DNA from 2 places in the Kitasatospora sp. NPDC057738 genome. Region 1 is predicted to be linked to the other one. Evidence: riboswitches for the same ligand, from Rfam matches in the RefSeq annotation. Region 1 holds a riboswitch; the other holds the start of a gene.

Region 1 (4,980 bases):
TGCACGCCGTGGTCACCGCCGCCGACCTGCCGCCCGGACCGGACGGCACCCCCGACGGCGCCCCGGCCGGGCCGATCGTCGCCGACCGGCCGGTGCTGGCCGCCGGCGTGGTGCGCCACCACGGCGAGCCGATCGCCGCGGTGGCCGCCGACCACCCGGACACCGCCCGGCTGGCGGTCGGCCTGATCGCGGTCGACTACGAGCCGCTGGAGGCCGTCACCGACCCGGAGCAGGCCTTCACCGCGCCGCCGCTGCACCCGGACGGCAACCTGTTCCGCCACCTGCCGCTGCGCACCGGGGACCCGGACGCGGTCGGCGAGATCGTCGTCGAGGGCCTCTACCAGGTCGGCCGGCAGGACCCGGCCCCGCTCGGCGCCGAGGCCGGGCTGGCCGTACCGCGCCCGGACGGCGGCGTCGAGCTGCACCTGTCCTCCACCGACCCGCACGGCGACCGCGACCGCACCGCCGCCTGCCTGGGCCTGGAGCCGGACCGGGTCCGGCTGGTGGTCACCGGCGTGCCCGGCGCCACCACCGACCGCGAGGACCTCTCGTTCCAGGTCACCCTGGCCCTGCTGGCGCTGCGCACCGGGCGGCCGGTGAAGATGACGCTCACCCGCGAGGAGTCCTTCCACACCCACGCCTCGCGCCACCCCGCGCTCCTGCGCTACCGCCACCACGCCGACGCCGAGGGCACGCTGGTGAAGGTCGAGGCGCAGATCCTGCTGGACGGCGGCGCCTACGCGGACGTCTCCGCCGAGGCGCTGGCCGCCGCGACGGCCTTCTCGGCCGGTCCGTACGTCTGCCCGAACGTCTTCGTGGACGCCTGGGCGGTGCGCACCAACAACCCGCCGGCCGGCCGGATGCGCGGCGAGGGCGCCCTGCAGGCCTGCTTCGCGTACGAGTCGCAGCTGGACCAGCTGGCCGCCCGGATCGGCGTGGACCCGGTGGAGATCCGCCGCCGCAACGCGATGTCCACCGGCGACCCGCTGCCCACCGGTCAGGCCGTCACCTGCCCGGCGCCGGTGCGCGCCCTGCTGGACGCGGTCGCCGCCGAGCCGCTGCCGGCCCTGCCGGTGGACGACCCGGACGCCGAGTGGCTGCTGCCCGGCGGGCCCGGCGGCGCGGGCGACCCGGCGGCGGTGCGGCGCGGGATCGGCTACGCCGTCGGCATGGTGCACATGCTGGGCGCCGAGGGCGAGGACGAGGTCTCCACGGCGACCGTGCGGGTCAGCGGGGACCACGCCACGGTGATCTGCGCGGCGGTCGACGCCGGGCAGGGCTTCGCCACGCTGGCCCGGCAGATCGTGCAGACCGTGCTGGGCGTCAGCGAGGTCTACATCGCCCCGGCCGACAGCGACCAGTCGATCGCCGGGCCGTCCGCCCGCGGCCGGCACACCTGGGTCTCCGGCGGCGCCGTCGAGCGGGCCGCGCTGATGGTCCGCCACCAGCTGCTGCAGCCGATCGCGGCGAACTTCGGGATGTCCGCGGAGCTGCTCCAGATCGCCGACGGCAAGATCACCTCGTACGACGGGGTGCTCGGCATGCCGGTCGCCGAGGCGCTGGAGGGCAAGGAGCTCTGGGCCACCGCGCAGTGCCGCCCGCACCCCACCGAGCCGCTGGACGAGGCCGGGCAAGGCGACGCCTTCGTCTCCATCTCGTTCTGCGCGATGCGTGCGGTGGTGGACGTGGACATCGAGCTGGGCGCCGTGCGGGTGGTCGAGATGACGGTCGCCCAGGACGTCGGCCGGGCGCTGAACCCGCGCCAGATCGAGGACCGGATCGAGGCGGGAGTGGCCCAGGGCGTGGGCCTGGCGCTGCTGGAGGACCTGCGGACGGAGGGCGGGGTGCTGCTGAACCCCTCGCTCACCGGCTACCGGCTGCCCACCGCGCTGGACACCCCGGAGGTGCGGATCGCCGCGCTGCTGGAGGAGCGCGACGTGGTGGCCCCGTTCGGCGCGAAGGCGGTCGGAGCGGTGCCCGCGGTGGTCGCCCCGGCGGCCGTCGCCGCGGCCGTGCGCGCCGCCACCGGCCTGCCGGTCGGCCGGCTGCCGATCCGGGCGGAGGACGCCGTCACCGCCTGACCGGGAGCTCCCGGGACGGACCGGGAGCTCCCGGAAAAGGCGGAAAGCAGGGAAAGGAAATTGCCGGCCGACTTTCCGAGTCGACCGGCAATTCCCTTTTCCGGTGAGGCCATGGCGGGAATCGAACCCGCGTGCACCGCTTTGCAGACGGTTCCCTAAGCCACTCGGGCACACGGCCAGTGAATTCATAGTGGCCGATCCGGGGGAGAGGGGTCAATGCCCTTATGTAAATTCTGTATGGCAAGGTGTGCTACCGTCGGGGACAGGTGGCGGTATTTCCGCCACCCCGGACGAGCGCGTCGTACCCGGTGACGACAAGACGGCGCAGTTCAGCGGCAATCCGGCCGCTGTGGACTGCGGAGGTACCACCGTCATGGCCTGGCTCGTTCTGATCGTCTCGGGTGTCCTGGAGACCGTTTGGGCGGTCGCCCTGGAATCGTCCAAGGGCTTCACCCGCCTCGTTCCCAGCCTCGTCTTCGGCATCGCACTGCTGTTCAGCATGGGCGGCCTGGCGTACGCGATGCGCACCATTCCGATCGGCACCGGCTACGCCGTCTGGGTGGGCATCGGAGCGGTCGGCACCGCGGTCTACGGCATGGCCGTCCTGGGGGATGCGGTGACCATGGCCCGGATCGCCTGCCTGCTGCTGATCGTCTCCGGCGTGGTGGGCCTCAAGGTGCTGCACTGACCTCCGCCGCGGTCCCGGCCGGGGCCCGTCCTGGGTCCCGGGGCCCGTCCTAGGCCTTGCGGCCGAGGAGATCACCGACCGGGGTCAGGGGTCATCGGGGCAGACGGCTCTTACGATGTTACGTATGACCACTGCCTCCCCCACCTCGGTCGACCCCGTACCGATACCCCTCGACGACGACCCCGGTGGTGGGGTCCTCGGCGGCCGCTACCGTGCCCTGACGCTGGGGATCGTCTCGGTGGTCCTGGTGATCGCCTTCGAGGCAACGGCCGTCAACACCGCGATGCCGACCGCGGCCCGCGAGCTGAACGGGCTCGGGCTGTACGCGTTCGCCTTCTCCGGCTACTTCACCACCACCCTGTTCGCCCTGGTCGTCTCCGGCCAGTGGTGCGACCGGAGCGGCCCGCTGCGGCCGCTGTTCAGCGGCATCGCCGTGTTCGGCGTGGGGCTGGTGGTGGCCGGGACGGCACCCGGGATGTGGGTGTTCGTGGCCGGGCGGGCCATCCAGGGCCTCGGCGGCGGGCTGGTGATCGTCGCCCTGTACGTGGTGGTCGGCCGGGCCTACCCGGAGCGGCTGCGGCCCGCGGTGTTCGCGGCCTTCTCCTCGGCCTGGGTGCTGCCCTCGATCATCGGTCCGCTGGTCTCCGGGGCCGTCACCCAGCACCTGGGGTGGCGCTGGGTGTTCCTGGCCGTGCCGGTGCTGATCCTGCTGCCGCTGGCCGTGATGGGCCCGGCACTGGCCCGCACCGAGCGGGAGCACCCGGTGGCCAGGGGCGCGGCCTTCGACCGCCGTCGCACCCTGCTGGCCGCGATGGCGGCGGTCGGCGCCGGCCTGCTGCAGTACGCGGGCCAGCGGCGCGACCTGATCGGACTGGTCCCCGGGATCGCCGGGGCGGCGCTGCTGGTGCCGGCGGTCCTCGGCCTGCTGCCGGCGCGGACCCTGCGGGCCGGCCGGGGACTGCCGGCCGTGATCCTGCTGCGCGGGGTGGCCGCGGGGGCGTTCTTCGCCGCCGAGGCCTTCATCCCGCTGATGATGACCACCCAGCGTGAGCTCTCGCCGACGCTGGCCGGCCTGACCCTGACCAGCGGCGGTCTCACCTGGGCGCTCGGCTCCTGGCTCCAGGGCCGGCCCGGGGCGGAGCGCTACCGCACGGCGATGATCCGGGGCGGCTTCGTGCTGACCGCGGTGGCGATCTCGGGCGCCGCGCTGGTGCTGTTCCCGGCGGTGCCGGCCTGGGCCGCGTCGGTGGCCTGGGGCGTCGGCGGCGTCGGGATGGGGATGGCCATCGCGAGCGTCAGCGTGCTGATGATGAAGCTCTCCACGCCGGAGGACGCCGGGGCCAACTCGGCCGCGCTCCAGATGAGCGACGCGCTGGGCAATGTGCTGCTGACCGGTCTGGCCGGGGTGATGTTCGCGGCGCTGGGCGGCGGCTCGCTCGCCGCCGCCCACGGGGGCGGCGGGGAGGCCGGCTCGCCCGGCGCCTTCGCGGTGATCCTGCTGTCGATGGCCGGGGTGGCGCTGCTCGGCGCGGTGCTCTCCGGCCGGGTGCGGACGAAGGCCTGACGGTCAGCCGGCGGTGGCGCCGGCGGGGGCCGTGGCGGGGGCCGTGGCGGGGGGCGCGGCCCCCGCCGGGGCGCCGAGGAAGGCCTCCCAGCCGCCGGCCGGGGACTGCCCCGGGGCGAGGGTCTGGAGCTTGCGCAGCACCGCCGGGTCCTGGGCGTCCAGCCAGTCGACCAGCTGCCGGAAGGAGACCAGCCGGACCTCCGGCTTGTCCGCGATGGTCCTGAGGACGTCCTCGACGGCGTTCATGTAGATGCCGCCGTTCCACTCCTCGAAGTGGTTGCCGATGACGTACGGCGCCCGGTTGCCGTTGTAGGTGCGGTCGAACCCCATCAGGTAGGCGTCGCGGGCCTGGGTCTGGAAGCCGGGGTGGAGCGCCGGGTCGGCCTTGGTGTTGGGGCCGCACTGGTTGTACATGATGTTGTAGTCCATCGAGAGCACCTGGAAGGTGTGCCCGGGGAACGGGATGGACTGCAGCGGGAGGTCCCACAGCGCGCCGCCCTGGATCTTCTGCGGCCACACCTGGGTGCCGTTGCCGCTGCTGTCGTAGCGCCAGCCGCGCCTGACCGCGGTGGGCAGCAGGTTGCGCTGGCCCTCCAGGCAGGGGGTGCGGCTGCCGATCAGCTCCTTGCGGTAGTCGAAGGGCAGCG
Region 2 (4,980 bases), on a different contig from region 1:
CGGCGAGATGTGGGGCGAGGTGCTCTCCGTCGGCGACACCCTCGACAACCTGACGGCCGACGGCGCCATCCCGCCCACCGTCACCCTGCTGGTGCACACCATGGGGCCGAAGCGCCCGGACGACCTGAGCTGCAACCCGGCCTTCATCGACCTCCTCGCCGACCGCCTGCTGCCCTGGGCCGCAACGGAGTTCGGCGCGAGCGGCGACCCGGCCGCCACCGTGATCGCCGGCCAGAGCGCGGGCGGCCTCACCGCCGCCTACGCCGCCTACCGCCGCCCGGACCGCTTCGGCAACGCACTCTCCCAGTCCGGCTCCTTCTGGTGGCCCGACGAGACCGAGTTCGACGCGGGCAGCGAATGGCTTACCCGGCGCTTCGCCGCCGAGGAGCGGCGCCCCGCCCGCTTCTGGATCGAGGTCGGGCTCCAGGAATGGATGCTCCTCGCCCAGAACCGCCACCTGCGCGACGTCCTCACGGCCCGCGGCTACGACCTCGCCTACCGCGAGTTCAACGGCGGCCACGACTACGCGTGCTGGCGCGGGGGCCTGGCCGACGGGCTCGCGCACCTGCTCGGGTCACCCGAGGGAATGGTTTCGGGCTGATTCGCATACCTCCAGGCCATCGGGCGTCTAGCGTCGAACTTCGCACCGATCGGCCTGGAGGTATCCCGTGAACGCGCCCTCGTCCGCCGCGCCGCCGCCGATGTCGTGGAAGTACTGCGGCAACCAGATCAAGCTGTGGCGGACACGCGCGGGTGTCAGCCGCGAGGACCTGGCCACCGAGGCCGGGTACGGCATCGAGAGCCTGCGGTCGATGGAGGCCGGGCGGCGCAAGCCCTCGATGCACCTGCTGCAGGTGGCGGACGACATGTGCGACGCGAAGGGGATCCTGGTGGCGGGGGCGCAGTTCCTGGTGCCGGAGAAGTATCCGCAGTTCGCAGAGGAGTACATCCGGAACGAGGAAGAGGCGCTGGTCATCAACTGGTATGAGAACCAGCTCGTTCCCGGCCTGCTTCAGACCGAAGCGACGGCCAGAACCATCATCGATGGTCGTTGGCCCCCACTTGACGACGAGACCGTCGCTGCGCGGGTGGCCGCCCGTCTCGAACGTCGAGGGTTGCTGAACATTCAGACCAAGGCGTTCAACTTCGTGATCGAAGAGGCCGTCCTGCGCCGCCGCCTCAGCACGGAGGAAGCCCACACCGAGCAGCTGCGGCACCTCATCACGGTCGGCAAGCAACGCAACGTCGTCATCCAGGTCGTTCCCTCGAAGGGTTTCCATCCTGGCTTGGAAGGACAGCTCATCCTCCTCGACCTGCCCGAACACCAGCGAATCGCCTATGAGGAGGGCCAGGCTGGCGGGCGGCTGTACTCGGACATCGACAAGGTACAGCTCCTGAGCCAACGCCATGAAAGGATCCTCCGACAGGCTCTCACTCCGGAGAAGTCGGCCGGGTTCATCAACAAGCTGGTGGAGGATCAGTGAATCGCGAGTTGGTCTGGTTCAAGTCCAGTCACAGCGGGAGCGAGGGTGGCGCCTGCATCGAGGTCGCTTCCACTCCGGGCACCGTCCGCGTCCGCGATTCCAAGGACAAGACCGGCCCCCAGCTCACCTTCACGACCGAGGCTTGGGCCGAATTCATCGGCAAGCTCGTGGAGGAGCTATGAACACCGAACTGGCCTGGTTCAAGTCCAGCCACAGCGGAACCGAAGGCGGCGCCTGCGTCGAGGTCGCTTCCACTCCAGGCACCGTTCATGTCCGCGACTCCAAGGACAAGACCGGGCCCCAGCTCACCTTCAACCCGACCGCCTGGGCCGACTTCGTGCAGCTCGCCCGAGACGTCACTCCTCTGGACCGCTGAAGCCGCCGCCAAGGCCCCCGTGCTAGCGTCCCCGGGGCGGTGCAGCGGCGCCGGCCCCGGACGAGACGTGCGCCGTACCCGGCCTGCCAAGACGACGCACTGTGGAGGCGTCATGGCCGCTGCCGGTGCACCGATCGCCCGTCCGCTGGACGTGCGGTGGATCCACGGTTCCCCGTCCGCCAAGCACAACACGGACCCGGACATCCAGGTCCACGAGTACGACGAGCACACCGTCATCCTGCGGCAGAACAAGGCGATCAACTACGAGGCCCCGTTCCTGTTCCTGCTCTTCGGGGCGGAGCGGGCGGTGCTGATCGACACCGGGGCGACGGCCGAGGCCGCGTACTTCCCGCTGCGCGCGACGGTCGACGCGCTGGTGGAGGCGTGGCTCGCCCGCAATCCCCGGGACGGCTACGGGCTGCTGGTGCTGCACACCCACCCGCACGGCGACCACGTCGCGGGCGACGGCCAGTTCGCCGACCGACCCGCGACCACCCTGGTCGGTGCCGATCTGCCCACCGCCTGGCCGTACTTCGGCTTCGACCGGGACGAGGAGGCCGTGGCCCTGGTCGACCTCGGCGGCGGGCGGGTGCTGAAGTGCCTGGCCACGCCGGGGCACCACGAGGCGGCCGTCACGTACTACGACCCCTGGACGGGCTTCCTGCTCACCGGAGACACCGTCTACCCGGGGCGGCTGTACATCGACGACTGGCCGGCCTTCCGACGGACCGTCGAGCGGCTGGTGGCGTTCGCCGGGAGCCACCCGGTGACGCACGTGCTCGGCTGCCACATCGAGATGACCCGCGAGCCGGGCGTCGACTACCCGATCCGCACCACCCACCAGCCCGACGAGCCCCCGCTCCAGCTCACCCCCGCCCACCTGGACCGCATCCGGGCGGCCGTCGCCGAACTCGGTGACCGGCCGCGCCGGTACCCGCTGGACGACCTGATCCTCTGGCCGAGCGAGTGAACTCCCCGGGCCCCGCGGCCGATCAGTCCCGGTAGGGGACCAGCCGGGTCAGGTCCAGCTCGAAGTCGAAGGGCGCGGGGATGCGGAGCTTCTCGCCGAACTCCCGTTCCGTCCTGGTGTGGTAGCGGTCGCGGTTGGGTTCGGAGAACAGGGTCACCGTCTTCTGCCGGGGGTCCACGATCAGGTAGAGCGGGAAGCCCATCCGCGGGTAGTCGCGGACCTTCCCGCTCCAGTCGTTGTCGGGGTTGGACGGCGAGGCGATCTCGACCGCGATCAGCGCCAGGTCGGCGGGGATCTCGCGGCCCAGCTCGATGATGTCCTCGGGCAGGTAGGTGAGGTCCGGGTTGCGGACGGAACCGACCTCCGGCGAGGAGAGGTCGCTGTTCCCCGTCGGGAAGTAGCCGGGAGGACAGTGTGCCTCGAACTGGCGCTGGACGATCGCCAGGTTGAGCTGGTGAATCGATGACGGTGACGTCTGCATGACGATGATGTCACCGGACAGCTCGACCTTGTAGCCGTCCGGCAGGCTACGACGGGCCTCTTCGAGCAGACGGTAGTGCTGAGGGTTCATGGGCTCTCCTCCGGTGCTCCGACCACCGTAGGGCAGTCGGAGCACCGGAGGACCACGAACCGCACCGGCGTCATTCCTCCGGCGGCGGGCCCGGGGCCTCGGCGGGGAGGCGGGCGGCCAGCAGGGTGCCGGCGGCGACCAGGGCGGCTGTCAGCAGGAGGGCGAGGCGGTACGGCCCGACACCCGTGCCGTCGCCGAGCGCACCGATCAGCGCGGCGGTGGCCGCGATGCCCAGCGCCCCGCCGAGGGTGCGCAGGATGGTGAACAGGCCCATCGCGCGGCCCATGGCGGGCGGCGGGACATCGGCGAAGCCGGCGATCTGGACGGTGAGGACGGCGGTGCCCAGGATCAGGCCGACGCAGAACATCAACACCCGTACGGCCCACGGGTTCTCGGCGAAACCGAGGGAGGCGAGGACGACCGCCGCCAGCAGCAGGCCCGGCAGGGCGAGCCGGCGCGGACCGAGCCGGGGCAGCAGGCGGTCGACCACCTGGGAGGCGGCCATCAGGCCGATCGCCTCCGGGAAGACGCTCAGCCCGGCGTCCAGGGCGGTGGCGCCGCGCGCCGCCTGGTAGAGCAGCGGCAGCACGAACAGCGCGCCCATCAGCCCGGCCGAGGTCAGCAGGGCGAGCCAGCTCGCCGCGCCGAAGGTGCGGTCGGCGAGCAGCCGCAGGTCCACCAGAGGTTCGGGGGCCCGGAGTTGGTGCCGTACGGCCGCCCCCAGCAGGGCCAGGCCGAGCAGTCCGCCGAGGGCCACGCCCGGGGAGGTCCAGCCGTGCGCCGGGCCGAAGCCGAGGGCGTAGGTCAGCAGGCCGAGGCCGGGCGTGGCGAGCAGGAAGCCGGTGGTGTCGAAGCGGCCGGCCGGGGGCTCCTGTTCGTCGCGCAGGCCGACCAGCCCGAGGAGCACGGCGGCGACCCCGATCGGCACGTTGACCAGGAACAGCCAGTGCCAGGAGAGGTGTTCGGTGAGGAAGCCGCCGAGCGGCGGCCCGAGGGCGGGCATCAGCGCGGTCGGGACGATCAGGATGCGGCCCAGGCCCGCCCGCTCGTGCGGGGCGAAGGCCCGGAACAGCAGCGTCATCCCGACCGGGGTGAGCAGCCCGCCGGCCACGCCCTGGACGGCCCGGGCCGCCGACAGCGCGCCCAGGCCGGGTGCCGCCGCGCAGAGCGCGGAGGCGAGCGTGAAGGCGGCGAGCGCGCCGAGGAAGACCCGCTTGACGCCGTACCGGTCGCCGAGCCAGCCGGCCACCGGCAGGCCGAGGGCGAGGCCGACCAGGAAGGCGGTCTCCACGGCGTTGGCCGCCGAGACGGGCCGGCCGAAGTCCTCGGCGATGCTGAACAGCGCCGGGTTGACGATCGTCGAGTCCAGGCCGTTCATGCACATCGCGGCCGTGTAGACGACCACCACCGCGGGGCGCCCCCCGAACAAGGGGGGCGCCGGGGCCTCGGCGCCGGGGGTGGCGGGAGGGGTCACAGGGTGGTCCAGTTCGCGGTGATCCACTCCAGGGCGGCCTGGCGCTCGCAGGGGCCGTGGGCGATGCTCCAGCCGGCCGGTACGGCGGCGAAGGCGGGCCACAGG

What was found. Region 1 has a riboswitch for guanidine ahead of ACFVGO_RS15660 (SMR family transporter). Riboswitches for the same ligand answer to the same signal wherever they lie in the genome.
Region 2: it holds a riboswitch for guanidine, as region 1 does, so the genes downstream of both, ACFVGO_RS07255 (MBL fold metallo-hydrolase) here and ACFVGO_RS15660 (SMR family transporter) in region 1, are expected to answer to the same signal.

The regions. Positions count from the first base shown of each region.
Region 1 covers NZ_JBHVJT010000024.1:25,113-30,092, forward strand. Annotated here, with positions in the region: gene ACFVGO_RS15650 (xanthine dehydrogenase family protein molybdopterin-binding subunit) at 1-2,081, shown strand, start outside; tRNA gene ACFVGO_RS15655 (tRNA-Cys) at 2,188-2,259, opposite strand; guanidine-III (ykkC-III) riboswitch at 2,345-2,410, shown strand; gene ACFVGO_RS15660 (SMR family transporter) at 2,455-2,769, shown strand; gene ACFVGO_RS15665 (MFS transporter) at 2,894-4,333, shown strand; gene ACFVGO_RS15670 (hypothetical protein) at 4,337-4,980, opposite strand, start outside.
Region 2 covers NZ_JBHVJT010000009.1:82,646-87,625, forward strand. Annotated here, with positions in the region: gene fes (enterochelin esterase) at 1-601, shown strand, start outside; gene ACFVGO_RS07240 (Scr1 family TA system antitoxin-like transcriptional regulator) at 669-1,484, shown strand; gene ACFVGO_RS07245 (DUF397 domain-containing protein) at 1,481-1,666, shown strand; gene ACFVGO_RS07250 (DUF397 domain-containing protein) at 1,663-1,860, shown strand; guanidine-III (ykkC-III) riboswitch at 1,894-1,961, shown strand; gene ACFVGO_RS07255 (MBL fold metallo-hydrolase) at 1,973-2,830, shown strand; gene ACFVGO_RS07260 (Uma2 family endonuclease) at 2,853-3,401, opposite strand; gene ACFVGO_RS07265 (DHA2 family efflux MFS transporter permease subunit) at 3,472-4,875, opposite strand; gene ACFVGO_RS07270 (MbtH family protein) at 4,872-4,980, opposite strand, start outside.